4 regions of the Nocardioides aquiterrae genome follow, and region 1 is predicted to be linked to each of the others. Evidence: riboswitches for the same ligand, from Rfam matches in the RefSeq annotation. Region 1 holds a riboswitch; each other region holds the start of a gene.
The links. Region 1 has a riboswitch for cyclic di-AMP ahead of ABD086_RS16505 (transglycosylase family protein). Riboswitches for the same ligand answer to the same signal wherever they lie in the genome.

Region 1 (3,603 bases):
GTCTGGGACGGCGTCATCGGCGCCGCGGTCGACGCGAGGTACACCGGCACCGACGAGGTCGACGGGCTGCGGACCTACGTCTACCGGGCCGACGCGAGCGCCGAACGGGTCAAGGTGGTCGGTGACGTCAAGGGCAGCTACCTGCAGACGACCGAGTACTACGTCGAGCCCCGGACCGGTGCGATCATCAACCAGGTCGTGCACCAGGAGCGCGTCGCCCGCGGTGTCGGCAAGATCCTCGACCTCGACCTCGCCTTCACCGACGACCAGATCCGGACCAACGTCGACGACGCGCACGCGAACATCGGCCAGCTGCGGCTGATCGAGGACATCGTCCCCCTGGTCGGCTACCTCGCCGGCGGTCTCGCGGTGGTCGCGGGCCTGGCCCTGCTGCTGCTCGGCCGCCGCGGCCGCCGGGTCGGACAGGAGGGACCGGAGCAGGTCGCCGCAGCGGCTACTCCGTCAGCACCTCGCAGCTCGTGACGTCCTCCGCGTGGAGGCAGGTGTCGCGGCCCTCGTTGCCGACGACCCGGTCGGTGCCGTCCCCGGCGTCGATCCGGTCCCGCTCGCCCGAGCCCGTGACGACGTCGTCGCCGCCGAAGGTCTCGGCGCGGAACGGCCAGTAGTAGCCGCCCGTCACGACGTCGGCGTCCTCGGTCCCGAGGTAGACCCACCGCAGCCGGCTGGCGAGCTCGAGGTCGCCGACCGAGAGCAGCGTCCCGACCTGCTCGCCCTCCCGCTCGACGACGCCGTCGGCCTCGCGGACCGTGATCGTGGGGCCGGGGTCGTCCTCGGGACGGATCGTGCGCGCGGGCCGGCCCAGGTAGCCGCGGTCGTCCCCCTCGCCGCCGTCGAGCACGAAGCCGCGCCCCTGCGTGACCGCGCCTTCGACGACGTCGTCGCCGGCGTCGCCGTAGACCTCGCTGGGCTTCGACGACCAGGTGGTGACCTGGTCGTCGCCGCTGCCGCCGTGCAGCACGTCCCTGCCGAACCGGGCGAGGATCGTGTCCCTCCCCGGCCCCCCGTCGACCGTGTCGCGGTCGTTGCGGTGCGGCGCGTCGTACCCCTCCGGCAGGAGGAGGTCCGCGCCACCGCGGCCGAGGAGCGTGTCGTCCCCTCCGCCACCGACGAGGTGGTCGGGGCCGGCCCCGCCGGCCAGGTGGTCGCCGAACGCCGAGCCGACGACCTCGAGGCCGGCCATCGGGACGATCCGGTCCCGGCCTGCACCTCGGGCGGTGCCTCGGTCGAGGTCGACCCGGATGGGCCCGCCCGCCGTCGCGTACGTCACGCTGCCGTGGCCCCCGTCCTGGTCGACCCGGCGACCGTCGGAGCCGACGTCGAGCACGTCGTTGCCGGGACCGCCCGTGAGCTCGTCGGGGATCCGGTAGCTGCCGCCGCGGTCGGTCCCGATGCCGTCTCGCTCGCCGAACAGCCGGTCGTCGCCCGGACCTCCGGCGAGCCGGTCCGCGCCGTCGCCGCCGCAGACGAGGTCGTCGCCGCCGCCGGCGGCCACGACGTCGTCACCGCCCCGGGCCACGATCACGTCCGGGCCGGCGGTGCCGGTGAGCCGGTCGTCACCGGCCGTGCCGACGATCGTGGCGCGCTCGCCGTGGCAGGACGGCGGCGCCGCCTGGGCCGGCGCGGGTGGAGCCAGGGTGGCGGCGAGGAGCGCCGAGACGGGGAGGGCGAGACGCAGCTTCATGCCCCCGGTACGCCCGAGCCGGGGTCCTGGTTGCATCACGAATCGCCGGACGGGTGCGCAGCCTCACACCGCCGCCGGGTTGGGCGGCGCTCGGGCGTCTGCCTACCGTCGTGGGGTCCCGCGTTCCTGCGGGACGGTCCCCGTGCGCGCCCAGTCCTGCCCGGCCGGAGGCCGGACATCGACGGAAGACGCTCGGGCAGGAGCGGGGGAACCACACGTTCCACGGGCCGCACCGCGGCCCTCGGGGTGAAGCAACGGCCGGACACCACGGCCGTGGCCGGGCTACTCCAGCCCGAACCCGACAGCTCACCTCGCCGGCGCTCGCTGGAGATCTCTCATGCGCATGCGCACCCTCGTGTCGGCCGCCGCGCTCGCGGCGTCCACGCTCGTTCCGGTCCTGGCGCTCGACGCGCCGGCCGACGCCGTCAGCGGGAAGACCTGGAACCGGCTCGCCCAGTGCGAGTCGGGCGGTCGCTGGCACATCAACACCCACAACGGCTACTACGGCGGCCTCCAGATCAGCCTCGGCACCTGGCGCGGGTACGGCGGCAGGAAGCTCGCCTCGCTCCCCAGCCGGGCGAGCCGGGCCGAGCAGATCCGGATCGCCGAGCGGATCAAGAAGCACCAGGGCTGGGGCGCCTGGCCGGCCTGCTCGGCGCGCATCGGCGTCCGCTGAGGGACCAGGACGGTCAGCCCAGCGCGGCGATCTTCCGCTCGAGGAGCCCGCGCTCGCGCGCGTTGCCGCACAGGCGTACGGCGAGCGCGAGCTCGGCGCGCGCCTCGTCGGTGCGGCCGAGCCGGCCGAGCAGCTCGCCGCGCACGCTGGGCAGCAGGTGCGAGCCCGCCAGCGACCCGCCGGCGACGAGCTCGTCGACGACGGCCAGCGCCGCCGCGGGCCCCCGGGCCATCGACAGCGCGACCGCGCCGTTGAGCTCGACGACCGGGGACGGGGCGATCCGGCCGAGCGCCTCGTAGAGCAGCACGATCCGCTGCCAGTCGGTCTCGGCGACCGAGGGGGCGACCGCATGGCACTCGGCGATCGCGGCCTGGACGCCGTACGGCCCCAGGCCGCGGCCGACCCGGCCGGCCTGCGCCAGCGCGGCCCGGCCGCGGCGGATCGCCTCCCGGTCCCAGCGGCGGCGGTCCTGCTGCTCGAGCAGCACCGGGTCGCCGTCCGCGTCGAGCCGGGCGGGGAAGCGCGCGGCGGTCAGCTCGAGCAGGGCCAGCAGCCCGTGCACCTCGGGCTCGTCGGGCAGCAGCGTGACCAGGACGCGGGTCAGCCGGATCGCCTCGCGGGCCAGGTCGGGCCGGATCAGCTCCTCCCCGGAGGTGGCCGACGAGCCCTCGGTGAAGATCAGGTAGAGCACGCTCAGCAGCGGGCCGAGCCGGGCCCGGCACTCCTCGTCCGGTGGCACCTCGAACGGGACCCGGGCGGCCGACAGGGTCTTCTTCGCGCGGGTGATCCGGGCCTGCACGGTCGCGGTCGGGACCAGGAACCCGCGCGCGATCTCGTCGCTGGTCAGGCCGCCCAGCACCCGCAGGGTCAGCGCGACCTGCGCCTCCCGGGACAGCATCGGGTGGCAGGCGATGAACATCAGCGCGAGCAGGTCGTCGCCCGGTGCCTCCTCCCGCGGCGGCTCGTGCGCCAGCGCGGCGTACCGCTCGTCCAGCGCCGACCGGCGCCGGAACGCGTCGATCGCGCGCCGGCGGCCGGTCGTCAGCAGCCAGCCCGCGGGGTTGGCGGGTACGCCGTCGCGCGGCCAGCTGACCAGCGCCTGCGCCAGGGCCTCCTGGGCCACGTCCTCGGCGAGGCTGAAGTCGCCGGTGGAACGGGCCAGCGCCCCGACGATGCGGGCGGACTCGATCCGCCACACCGCCTCGACCGCCTCGCGCCCGGTCCC
Region 2 (3,603 bases), on a different contig from region 1:
CAGGTGGGCGGTCGTCCTCGCCGCGGTGTTCGCGCTGACGGTCTTGCCGGCCGTACTGGCCGAGCTGGTCGACAGGTCTCGAACCGTGACCGTCGCGATCATCCAGGGCGGTGTCCCGGGCGACGGGAAGGATCTGGTCGCCCATCACCGTCAGGTCACCCGCAGCCAGCAGGTGGCCACCCAGCTGCTGGCATCCCGCGTGCGGGCGGGGGAGGAACCGGCGCCGGACCTGGTGATCTGGCCCGAGAACTCGACCGCCGTGGACCCGTTCGGCGACCCAGAAGCACGAAACGCGATCGAAGCCTCCGTCGAGGCGATCGGGCGACCGATCCTCGTCGGGGCGATGGTGGATGATGCGGACCCACGGCGCGTCCTCAACCAGGGGATCGTCTGGGATCCCGCTACGGGGCCGGGGGAGCGGTATACCAAACGTCACCCGGTCCCGTTCGGGGAATACATCCCCTTCCGGAGTGTCCTCGGGCGCATCAGTCCGCGGCTCGCCGAGATCCCGCGCGACATGATCGCAGGCGGGCCGCAACCGCCTGTTGAGGTTGCCGGGACATCGGTGGCGATGGCGATCTGCTTCGACGTGGCCTTCGATGACGTGCTGCCCGAGCAGGTTCGTGAAGGCGCCGACCTGGTCGTCGTTCAGACCAGCAACGCGATGTTCACCGGCACGGCTCAGCGCGCCCAGCAGTTCGGCATCTCGCGGGCCCGGGCCCTCGAGACCGGACGCAGCGTGGTCGTCGCCTCCACGAATGGGATCAGTGGCGCGATCGGTCCCGACGGCTCGGTGGTGACCCAGAGCCGCACGCGGGGCACCGAGGTGCTGGTGGCCGACGTCCCCCTCGCCTCCGGTGAGACCGTCGCGGTGCGGATGGGACCGATGGTCAGCGGCGGGTCGCTCCTGGTTGCGCTGGGTGCCGTTCTCGTCGGTGTGCGCCGGTGTCGGGCCCGCTGACTCTGGGGTGCGCGCTCTTACTTGTTCAGCGTGCGCTTGAGCTGTACGGCGCGGCCACAGGCGACGCGATCGTACGGGTCTGGTGGGGCACCGACGTTGTGGGTCCGTCTTCCCTTCGGTGACTGGCTGCAACGGAGAGGCGCGTCGCTGCCCGTGCCTCCCAGCCCTCTCTCGGACTGGGAGGCAGCGACAGCAGCGTCGGGTGGCCTGCGATGACCAGGCCGGTTCAGACCTGCGTTTCTGCGCCGCCCAAGTGCCGGGCGCGGCCTCAGAAGCGACCGTAGGAGCGGGCGACGTCCCAGATGGGCGCGTAGCGCACCTGGCCGCCCGAGGCAGGCGCCTCCCAGACCATGCCGTCGCCGGCGTAGATCGCCACGTGCGATACCGACCCGCCGGGCGAGTAGAAGATCAGGTCACCCGGGCGCAGGTCGTCGCCCGAGACCGGCGTCGCCGCTGCGGCCTGCTCCGACGAGGTTCGCGGGATCGACTTTCCTGCCTGCGCGAAGACGTATTGGGTGAAGCCCGAGCAGTCGAAGCCCGACGGGGTCGAGCCGCCGTAGACGTACGGGACACCTTCGAGTTGGCTCGCCTCGGCCAGGAGCTTCTGTGTGAAGCCAGTCGCATGAGCGGCCGATCCTCCGCCATCGCTCGAGGTGGGAGCTGCCTGGCGGGCGGATCCACCGCTGGTCCGCAGGGTTTGGCCGGGGTAGATCAGGGCGGGGCTGGAGATGACGTCGCGGTTGGCCGTGTAGAGGTCTCGCCATGTGCTGCCGACGTTCTGCGCGATCGAGCTGAGGGTGTCGCCGGACTGCACCGTGTAGGTGGAGTGCGCACTGGCGGGGCTCGTCAGGGCGGGGGCGGCAACCAGGCCGGCGGCGATGGTGCCGGTCGCCAGGGCACGTAGCCCGCCGCTGCGCTGGCACTCGGCACGGTGCCTGCCGGTAATGGCGCGGGGCACCAGGGTGGTGTCGCTACCCGCTCCGCGGGGGGCACGGTGCCGTCCCGGCCGGGGCTGTTCGGTACGAATGGGCGTGGGTACGAAAGACATGGATCCTCCGGACGCCTACGAAGTTAGCTGTCGGGTTCGGGCCTGGAGGTGCCCGGCCGCTCTGGGCGGCTTCACCCCGGAGGCGCCCGTCCTGCAGGCGCCAAAGTTGGGTTCTCCGCACCCGCCGTCGTCAACTGAAGGCAACGCACATCCAGCGCGGCGGGTCTCGGCGACGCCAGAGGTGCACCCGCCGGTTGGCGAGTCCTACGCACGGTAGTAGATGCGTCCTTGCCGCACAAATGTCACACCGCGAGGCAGCCAGGCATGGGCCAGATCGTGGAGTTGCTCGCAGCCGTCGCTCGCAGCCGTCCAAGGTCCGGCTCTCGACCGGGTACCGGCCCGCCGCACCCACCGCTCTCTGTCTCAGTTTGAGCTTCAGGGATGGTGGGTGAAGCATCGCTACCTGTGTGGACGGCCGGGGAATCGTCTTCAGGCCAGTGGGTCGACCCGACCAGTGCACGCGAGGTGACGGCCTTGCTCGGCCAATGACGCCGGCCTCACCGGCGGCCGCCTGCTATTGGGTGTAGCCCTCGGGAGCGGCGGCGAACTGCTGCGCGCAGGTCAGTGAGCAGAACCAGTGCTCGCGGTCATCGTGTCGGAGGAAGTCAGCGGCTGTGGCGTGGGCGACCCACATGCGGCACACGGGATCGACGCTGCCGGCCTGCCGGGCGGGGGAGAGCGAGATCGCGAAGAGCTCTTGGGGTTCGGCAACGTTGCGGAGTTCGAAGGTTCCGAGGGATGCGACGCCACGGCCGGCGGTGCGTGCCGCGTCCGCGACCACACGAGTCGCGAGGGTCTGTCCACCTCCTGCCTGACCCGCGACTCGCGCGGCAAGGTTGATCGCGGCTCCGAACATGTCTCCTGCGCGCTCGACCGCTGATCCATGGTGAAGGCCGGCACGCGCCAGCGGGCAGCCGTCGAGTTCGGCTGTGGCCTCCAGTACGCGTTCCACCAGGTCCAGGCCGGCGGTGGGATCGGGAGAATCAAGCGGAAGCTCGCCGCCGCAACACTGGTCGTCGCCGGAACGCTGACTCTCGCCGCGTGCGGAGGCGGGATGGACGGCATGAACATGGGCGACGACTCGTCGTCGAGTCCGTCCGCCACCGCGGACGCGTCGGCTGAGTTCAACGACGCCGACGTCACCTTCGCCAGCCACATGATCCCGCACCACCAGCAGGCCGTTGAGATGGCTGAGTTGGCCGATACCCGCGCGCAGAGTCAGGAGGTCAAGGACCTGGCCGCCCAGATCAAGCGCGCCCAGGGCCCCGAGATCGAGCAGATGACCGCGTGGCTCGATGCCTGGGGCCAGCCTGCGCCGTCGGACATGGGCGGGATGGACATGGGCGGATCGATGCCAGGGATGATGAGTGAGGACGAGATGGGCCAGCTCGAGGGAGCCTCGGGCGCGGAGTTCGACCAGATGTTCCTCACGATGATGATCAGCCACCACCAAGGTGCCATCGAGATGGCGAAGACCGAGCAGGCCGACGGGAAGAACGAAGACGCCATCGACCTCGCCGCCCAGATCGAGCGTGCGCAGACCGAGGAGATCGCGACGATGCGTGAACTCCTCAAGTAGTCGACCGCCGGCCCA
Region 3 (3,603 bases), on a different contig from region 1:
GACGGGCACCGCCGTCCGCGCCCGCAGCGCGTACTCGCGCGCCTCCGCGGCCGAGCCGTCGACGAGCACGAGCGTCCGCGGCGTACGGCGGACCTCCAGCGGGCCGGAGAGCCACAGCGGGGAGACCCGGTCGCCGCCGCCGAACCCGGTGATCGCGACCCGGCCGCCGTCGTCGCGCAGGCCGACGAGGACCTCGGCGTGCGCCGGGGCCCGGTCGAACCCCTCGAACTGCCAGGTGGCGTCCGCGGCGGCCTGCCAGGTGCCGTCGGCGTAGGCGCCCTCCGCGTCCACGTAGCGCAGCGTGAAGTCGCGGACCCGCGCCGCGCGGGCGTTGGCGACGATCCCCGCCAGCCGGTCCGCGGCCGCCGCGTCGTCCGCCGGCGCGAGCGCGCGGGCGGCGTCCTCGTCGCCGGAGCGGACCGCCCGCTCGAACGAGCGCAGCGCCTCGGTGGCGAGCGCCGGCGACGGGCTGCCCCCGGTCGACGCGGCCGGCGTGGGCGCGACGTAGGGCTGGTCGTCGACGGCGACCCAGGTGACCAGGCCGACGGCGACGAGCAGGCACAGCGAAAGACCGGCCACCCACCAGAGGGGACGACCGGTCTTCACGCGTACCAGTGTGTCAGCCGGGGCGAACCGCTCCGACGTACGGCATCGAGTGCAGGCCCGTGACCCGCACGCCCGAGCTGGGGTTCTCGGCGTTCACGATCAGGCCGTTGCCGATGTACATGCCGACGTGGCTGATCGGGCTGTAGTAGAAGACCAGGTCGCCGGGCTGGAGGTCGCTCTCGGCGACGTGCGGACCGGAGCTGTACTGCGCGCTCGAGGAGTGCGGCAGGGACACCCCGGCCTGCGCCCAGGCCATCATGGTGAGGCCGGAGCAGTCGAAGGCGTTGGGGCCGGCCGCGCCGTAGACGTAGGCCTTGCCCACCTGGGCCATCGCGTAGCTGACCGCGGCCGCGGCCCGCCCGGACGCCGACACCTCGGGAGTGCGGGTCGTCGAGCCCCGGGAGAGGATCTCCTGGCGCTCCTTGGCCTGCAGCTCACCGAGCAGCGTCTTCGCCTCGGCCAGCTTCTTGTCGATCGTCGCCTTCTCGGCGCCGAGCTTCTCCTCGAGCGTGGCGACCTGCGCGGCCCGCTTGGCGGTGGCGTCGCTGCGGATGTCGAGGGACTTCAGCTCGGTCGCGTAGTCGTCGAAGAGCTGGTCCTGCATGTCGTTGTAGGCCGACATCGTGGACAGCTGCGACAGGAACTTCTGCGGGTCGTCGGAGAGGACGACCTGGCCCATCGCGGAGAGGTTCTGGCCCTCGTACTGGCGGATGACGGAGTCCTGCACCTGGCGCCGGACCTGCTCCAGCCGGTCGTCCTGCCGGCCCTGGTCGGCCTTGAGGAGGCCGAGGTCGCGCTTGAGGGAGGTGAGCTCGAGCTTGGCGTCGTTGTAGCGCTCCGAGGCCTGCTCGGCCTCGTGGTAGAGCCGGTCCACCCGGGCCTGGACGTCCTTGATGTCGGGCTCGGCGTTCGCCGGCGTCGAGGGCATGAATCCCACGGCGGCGATGAGGGCACTACCGGACACGAGGGTGACGAGTCGCTTCCGGGCGTTCAGCACGAGGTGGCGCTCTCCTTGTTACGTCGTACGCCTACCGGGTGAGCTGACGGATTCGGGCACAACGTTTGCCCTACCTCCGCTCAGGCGGAGGATTCACCCCAGTGGTGGTCGTCCGAGCACGGCCACCGGTTGGTTCCCCGGCTCCCGGACCGGCGAACCGGACCGAGACTCAGCGCGGTGGCCGCGAGGATCCGAGTGATCCACGGTCCGGCCACCTGAGTGCCACACGTTAACGGCGACATCGCCCGACGGCCAAACTTTCAACCGAAGTCGCTCGGCGTTTCTCCGTTACTTTGCCGTGACCTGTCACAGACGTCACATCGGTCACTCTGGTCACGGTCAGGCGGACTCCACCTGGGGTCCGTCGACCGGCTGGACCAGCCGCAGCGGAGGCACCAGGCCACCGGCGGCGAGGACGTCGAGCGCCCGGGCGCCGTCGTCGTCGAGGCTGAGCTCGGGCGGCGGCCCGAGCAGCACCGTCACCACGCAGTCGTGGCAGTGGAGACCCCGCACCGTGCAGGAGTCGCAGTCGATTCTCGTCGTCATGCCAGGAACGGTGACAGGGCCCACCGACAGCGGCCCGACGGTCACCGGCCGAGCACGTCCAGCAGCGCCTCGGGCGGGACGACGCGCGCGCCGTCCCGGGCCACGTCGCGCCCGACCGCCCGGTCGGCCGTGACCACCACGACGACCCGCCCCTCGGGCTCGGCGGCCACCAGCTCGCGGATCACGTCGTCGGCGATCACGCCACGCGGGCTGTAGAGGACGCGGACGCCGCGGGGCGCGGGCACCGGCGGCCGGTGGTCGGTCTCGGCGGCGTCGAACACCACGGTCGTCTCGGCTCCGGTGCGCGCGACGAGGGGCGCGATCGACCGCACGAGCCGGGCGCGCTGGGCCTCCAGCGACGAGCTCGGCCAGGCCGCCTTGCTGACGTTGTAGCCGTCCACGACCAGGCGGGCCCGCGGCATCGCGAGGTACTGCTCCAGCGACGCCTGTGCCGGCACCCGGTGGCCGGCCTCTGCGACGTCGGCCTCGACCCGGTCCGCCGGCGCGCCGCTGACCTGGGGCAGCGCGAGCTCGCGGCGCAGCCCGGTCGCGGCGTCGATGACGGTCTCCAGGAGGATCCGGGCGCGCAGCGTCGCCTCGTCGCGCTCGGACCGCGCGTCCCGGCGCCCCTCGCGCGCCTCCTCCTCCAGCCGCTCCACCTGGGACCGCAGCCGCCGGTTCTCCCGCTCCAGCGCGGCGGCCCGCTCCCCGGCCGCGCGCTCGGCCGCCGCGGCCTCCTCGGCCGCCGTCCGCGCGTCCTTCTCGGCGAGCCGGGTGTCGCCGAGCTTGCGCCGCAGGGCGGCGTTCTCGGCCTTGACCTCGTCCAGCTGGGCCTTGTGCGCCGCCCGCTGCTCGCGCACCGACTGCTCGGCATCCGCCAGCCGGGCCCGCAGCCGCTCCAGCTCCCGCTCCGCACGGTCGTTCCCGGGCTCGGGCCGCTCCGCGACCCGGCGCACCGCGTCGGCGAGCGCCTCCTCCCAGCCCTCGGCACGCGTGAGCCAGCGGTGCGCGGCGTCGCCCACGGCGTCGGCCGGGTCCGGGCCCGGGCGCGCCGCCAGCTGGGTGCCGACTCGCTCGCGCAGCTCGTCGTCCGCGAGCGCCTCGGAGATGGCGGTCGCACCCAGCCGGGCCCGCCGCGCGGGTGCGAAGCCGGCCACCCGGCGTACCGCCGGCGGCAGCTTCGGTACGTCGGGCAGCACGTCGGCCGTGAGCGCGACGACCCGGACGCGGACCGGCTCGGGCAGGTCCGCGAGCCCCGGCCCGGTTCCCCCCTCGGTCATGGCGCCGGCTGGTGGCGCGGCACGAGCTCGATCGCATCGGAGCGGCCGCACCAGCGGCAGGTGACCCGCTCGACCGCCTCGTCGCGCACGTCGGTCTCCTCGACGCGGTGGTCGCCGGCGAGGTCGAAGTGCCAGAACTCGGTGGTCCGGCGGGTGCGGGTGACGTCGAAGCGG
Region 4 (3,603 bases), on a different contig from region 1:
CTGCTCGAGCTCGTCGGCGTTCCGGCCGAGCATCCCCCGGACCTCGTCGATCAGGTCCTCGGGCAGCTGCAGCACCCCGAGCATGTCCAGCGCTTCCATCTGAACGTGTTCCTTCCCCCGAACTGAAGGTCGACAGCTTCAGCAGCCCCCTACCCCGGCCGCCCGGGACACGAAACCTCATCGACTAGATTCGCTGCAAACATCTCGGACCCAGGAGCTGATGGATGCGCCGCACCGCCGTACCCGCCGCTCTCGCGGCGCTCGCCCTGCTCGCCGGCTGCGGCGGCAGCGACGACCCGGCCCCGACCCCGGCGCCCTCGAGCGGCTCGACGGACCCGTCGGGGTCCGCGTCCAGCCCGAGCGCGGACGTCGCCACCGGCATCCGGCTGACCCAGCCGAACAGCACCGTGGTCGCGCCGGAGGCGTGGACCCGGGGCCGCACGATCGTCAGCGGCGAGACGTCCGCGGACAGCCCGGACCACCTCGCCTGGGTGTCGCTGGGCGAGATCGAGGCGTTCGGGTCGGACCAGGACGCCGAGCAGCTCGGCCACACCCGGATCGCCTCGGACCCGAGCCCGAGGAAGCCGAAGCTGCTGCCGGTGGCCGAGCTCGACGGCCGGCCCGCCTACCACGTCGCGGGCTGGGTGGGCGGATCCCGCTACATCGACGAGTACGGCGCGATCTGGAACGACCGGATCGTCTCCCTGGTCTTCTCGTTCAACGAGAAGGTCCCGGCGGCCGAGCGCACCCAGGTCGTCGAGCAGGTGCTGCCGACCTTCCAGTGGAAGTAGGCAGGGTCCTCAGCGGCGGTAGCGCAGCGTGCCGGGGTACCACTTGTCGGTCCACAGCTTGTCGGTGCGCACCCGGGTGCCGGAGTACGGCGCGTGCAGCACCCAGCGGTGCCCGTGGCTGAAGCCGGCGTACACGCCGACGTGGTACACGCCGCCGCCGTCGTAGAAGAAGATCAGGTCGCCGCGCTTCATGTTGCTGCGCTTGATGTGCTTGGCGAAGTGCGCCTGCGCGGACGAGGTGCGCGGGATGTGCTTGAACCCCGCCTTGCGGAAGGCGTAGTAGGTCAGGCCGGAGCAGTCGAACGCGTTCGGGCCCGAGGCGCCGTAGCGGTACGGGTCGCCCTTCTGGTGGACCGCGACGCTCATCGCGCTGCCGACGCGGCGCGCGGACGGCGCCGACGGGGCCTGCTTGTGGCCCTTCTTCTGGTGGTGGGCCGCGTGGTGGGCGGTGGCGCCGTGGGCCTCGGAGGTGGTCGGTGCGGTGGCGAGCAGGCCGACGGCGAGGGCGCCGCTGGCGAGCACGCGGAGCGCGCCGGAGCGCAGGGAGTGCAGGGTGGGCATGCGGATGCTTCCTTCCCACGCCTGTGAGGTGAGCTGTCGGGTTCGGGCGAGAAGGTGCCCGGCCACCGGTCGGTGGCTTCACCCCGAGCGGCCGCCGGAGGTGCTGCGGCCGCGGAAGTGGGTCCCCCACTCCTGCCTGTGCTGATGTCTCGGGTTCGGTCGCCCGGGTGGCAGGACTCGGCGTGCCCGGGCGATCGGGGACGCTAGCCGAGGAATTCACGCGATCACGAGTCGCCGGACCGCGGATCCCGTGGCCTGGGCCACACCCCCCGCGTGGAATCGTGACCCGGTTGGACGGAGATCACACAGTTACACCGGTGTCGCGCCCGGTGTCACGCCCGGTGTCACGCCCGGTGTCGACCCTGCACCACGTGGCCCTCGTCGAGGCGGACGACGCGGTCGGCGACCTCCCAGACCCGCCGGTCGTGGGTGGCCACCAGGACCGCGGAGCCGGCGTGGGCGGCGGCCGCGAGGACGGCGACCACCTGGGTCACGTGGTCGTCGTCCTGGTGGCCGGTCGGCTCGTCGAGGACGGCGACCCGGGGACTCAGCACGAGCGCCCGCGCGACCGCGGTCCGCTGCTGCTCGCCCAGGGAGGTCTCCCGGACGCCGCGCCGGGTGAAGGCGTCCAGGTCGAGGGCCTCGGCGAGCGCCGAGAACGCCGCGGTGGGGTCGACGCCGGCGCGGTACGCCGGCAGGCACACGTTGTCCTCGACGCTGAGCCCGGCGAGCAGCCCGTGCTGCTGCGGCACGACGGCCACCACGGCCCAGTCGGTGACGCCGGCGGTCGGGACGCCGTCCACGGCCACCTCGCCACGATCGGGCCGCTCGAACCCGGCGGCCAGGTGGCACAGGGTGCTCTTGCCCGACCCGGACGGCCCGGCCAGGGCGACGAGCTCCCCCGGCGCCGCGGCGAGGCTGACGTCGTGCAGCACCTCGACGCGGCCGGCGCCCGCGCCGTACCCGTGCCCGACCTCGACGACCCGGAGCCCGCTCATCGGTCCTCCTCCGGTCGCCGCAGCCGCACCTGGTCGCCGTCGGCGTCGACCACCACCCGGCGGTCGGGGAACAGCTCGAGCACCTCGGGCGGGAGCTGGAGCCGCCCGGTCGCGTCGATGACCGCGGCGGCGGTACGGCGGCCGGCGGTCTCGCTCGACAGCACGCCGTGCCGCAGCCGGAGCAGCCGGTCGGCGCGGTGCGTGATCCGGTCGTCGTGGCTGCTGATCACGACCGTCGAGCCGGCGGCCGCGGCCGCGAGCAGTGCGTCCATGACCCGGTCGGCGTTCGCGTGGTCGAGCTCGGCGGTCGGCTCGTCGGCCACCACCAGGGCGGGCCGGCCCACCAGGGCCATCGCGACCGCGAGGCGTTGCTGCTCCCCGCCGGAGAGCGCCTCGGGGCGGTGGCGGGCGCGGTCACCGAGCCCGACCGCGTCGAGCGCCGCGTCCGGGTCGTGGCGGGCGGCGCCCCGCCAGGACGCGACCTGGCGGAGCTGGTCGGCGGCGCACAGGTGCGTGAACACCGCGCTCGAGGAGCGCTGCGGCACGAACCCGATCCGCCGCCGGCGCAGCCCGCGCAGCTCGCGGGTCGAGGCGCCGCCCACGTCGCTGCCGAGCACGGTGAGCCGGCCGGCGCTGGGCCGGTCGCGGGCGCCGAGCAGCGTCAGCAGGCTGCTCTTGCCGCTGCCGGACGGGCCGGCGACCACGGTCAGCGCGCCGGGTTCGAGCTCGAGCCCGAGCCCCCGCAGCGCGTGGGTCTCCCCCGTCGCGGAGCGGAAGACCTTGACCAGGTCCTCGCACGACACGGTGGCCCGGGTGTCACTCACCGGCACGGAGCACCTCCGCGGCGGGCCGGCGACGGGTGAGCAGCGTGCCGGCGAGCCAGGCCGGCAGCACCAGGCCGGCGAGCACGCCCAGCAGCCAGAGCAGGTCGGAGGCCTCGGGGCGCGGGTGCGTGAGCGGCGGGATGCCGGCGGCGGCGTCGATGCTGCTGGGCGCGAGCACGAGCACCGCGGCGGCGAGCACCGCCGCGACGACAGCCGTCGCGACGGCGTACCCCAGCTCCCAGGCGCGCGCCCGGGCCAGGTCGCCGGAGCGGTAGCCCATCCGGCCCAGCAGCACGTCGGAGACGGTGTCGCGGTCGGCGAGCCGCAGCGCGAGCACCAGGCCCGCGGCGAGGGCGAGCGCGAGCACGACCGCCCCGAGGGCGAGCGCGTAGCCGGCGGCCCAGGTGGCGGCGACCAGCCCGTTCTCGA

Region 2: another riboswitch for cyclic di-AMP. It lies ahead of ABD086_RS03730 (C40 family peptidase); the one in region 1 lies ahead of ABD086_RS16505 (transglycosylase family protein).
Region 3: another riboswitch for cyclic di-AMP. It lies ahead of ABD086_RS17045 (C40 family peptidase); the one in region 1 lies ahead of ABD086_RS16505 (transglycosylase family protein).
Region 4: another riboswitch for cyclic di-AMP. It lies ahead of ABD086_RS11250 (C40 family peptidase); the one in region 1 lies ahead of ABD086_RS16505 (transglycosylase family protein).

Annotation. Positions count from the first base shown of each region.
Region 1 is NZ_BAAAJE010000016.1:168,611-172,213, reverse strand. Features, by position in the region: gene pgfA (cell envelope lipid trafficking protein PgfA) at 1-483, shown strand, start outside; gene ABD086_RS16510 (calcium-binding protein) at 455-1,702, opposite strand; cyclic di-AMP (ydaO/yuaA leader) riboswitch at 1,882-2,037, shown strand; gene ABD086_RS16505 (transglycosylase family protein) at 2,040-2,378, shown strand; gene ABD086_RS16500 (RNA polymerase sigma factor) at 2,392-3,603, opposite strand, start outside.
Region 2 is NZ_BAAAJE010000002.1:254,827-258,429, reverse strand. Features, by position in the region: gene lnt (apolipoprotein N-acyltransferase) at 1-961, shown strand, start outside; gene ABD086_RS03730 (C40 family peptidase) at 1,230-1,919, opposite strand; cyclic di-AMP (ydaO/yuaA leader) riboswitch at 2,008-2,162, opposite strand; gene ABD086_RS03725 (hypothetical protein) at 2,587-2,889, shown strand; gene ABD086_RS03720 (DUF305 domain-containing protein) at 2,893-3,588, shown strand.
Region 3 is NZ_BAAAJE010000018.1:50,654-54,256, forward strand. Features, by position in the region: gene ABD086_RS17040 (hypothetical protein) at 1-606, opposite strand, end outside; gene ABD086_RS17045 (C40 family peptidase) at 620-1,603, opposite strand; cyclic di-AMP (ydaO/yuaA leader) riboswitch at 1,617-1,768, opposite strand; gene ABD086_RS17050 (hypothetical protein) at 1,943-2,149, opposite strand; gene ABD086_RS17055 (NYN domain-containing protein) at 2,191-3,429, opposite strand; gene ABD086_RS17060 (hypothetical protein) at 3,426-3,603, opposite strand, start outside.
Region 4 is NZ_BAAAJE010000008.1:43,443-47,045, forward strand. Features, by position in the region: gene ABD086_RS11240 (hypothetical protein) at 1-99, opposite strand, end outside; gene ABD086_RS11245 (hypothetical protein) at 225-791, shown strand; gene ABD086_RS11250 (C40 family peptidase) at 801-1,352, opposite strand; cyclic di-AMP (ydaO/yuaA leader) riboswitch at 1,356-1,505, opposite strand; gene ABD086_RS11255 (ABC transporter ATP-binding protein) at 1,697-2,350, opposite strand; gene ABD086_RS11260 (ABC transporter ATP-binding protein) at 2,347-3,174, opposite strand; gene ABD086_RS11265 (hypothetical protein) at 3,167-3,603, opposite strand, start outside.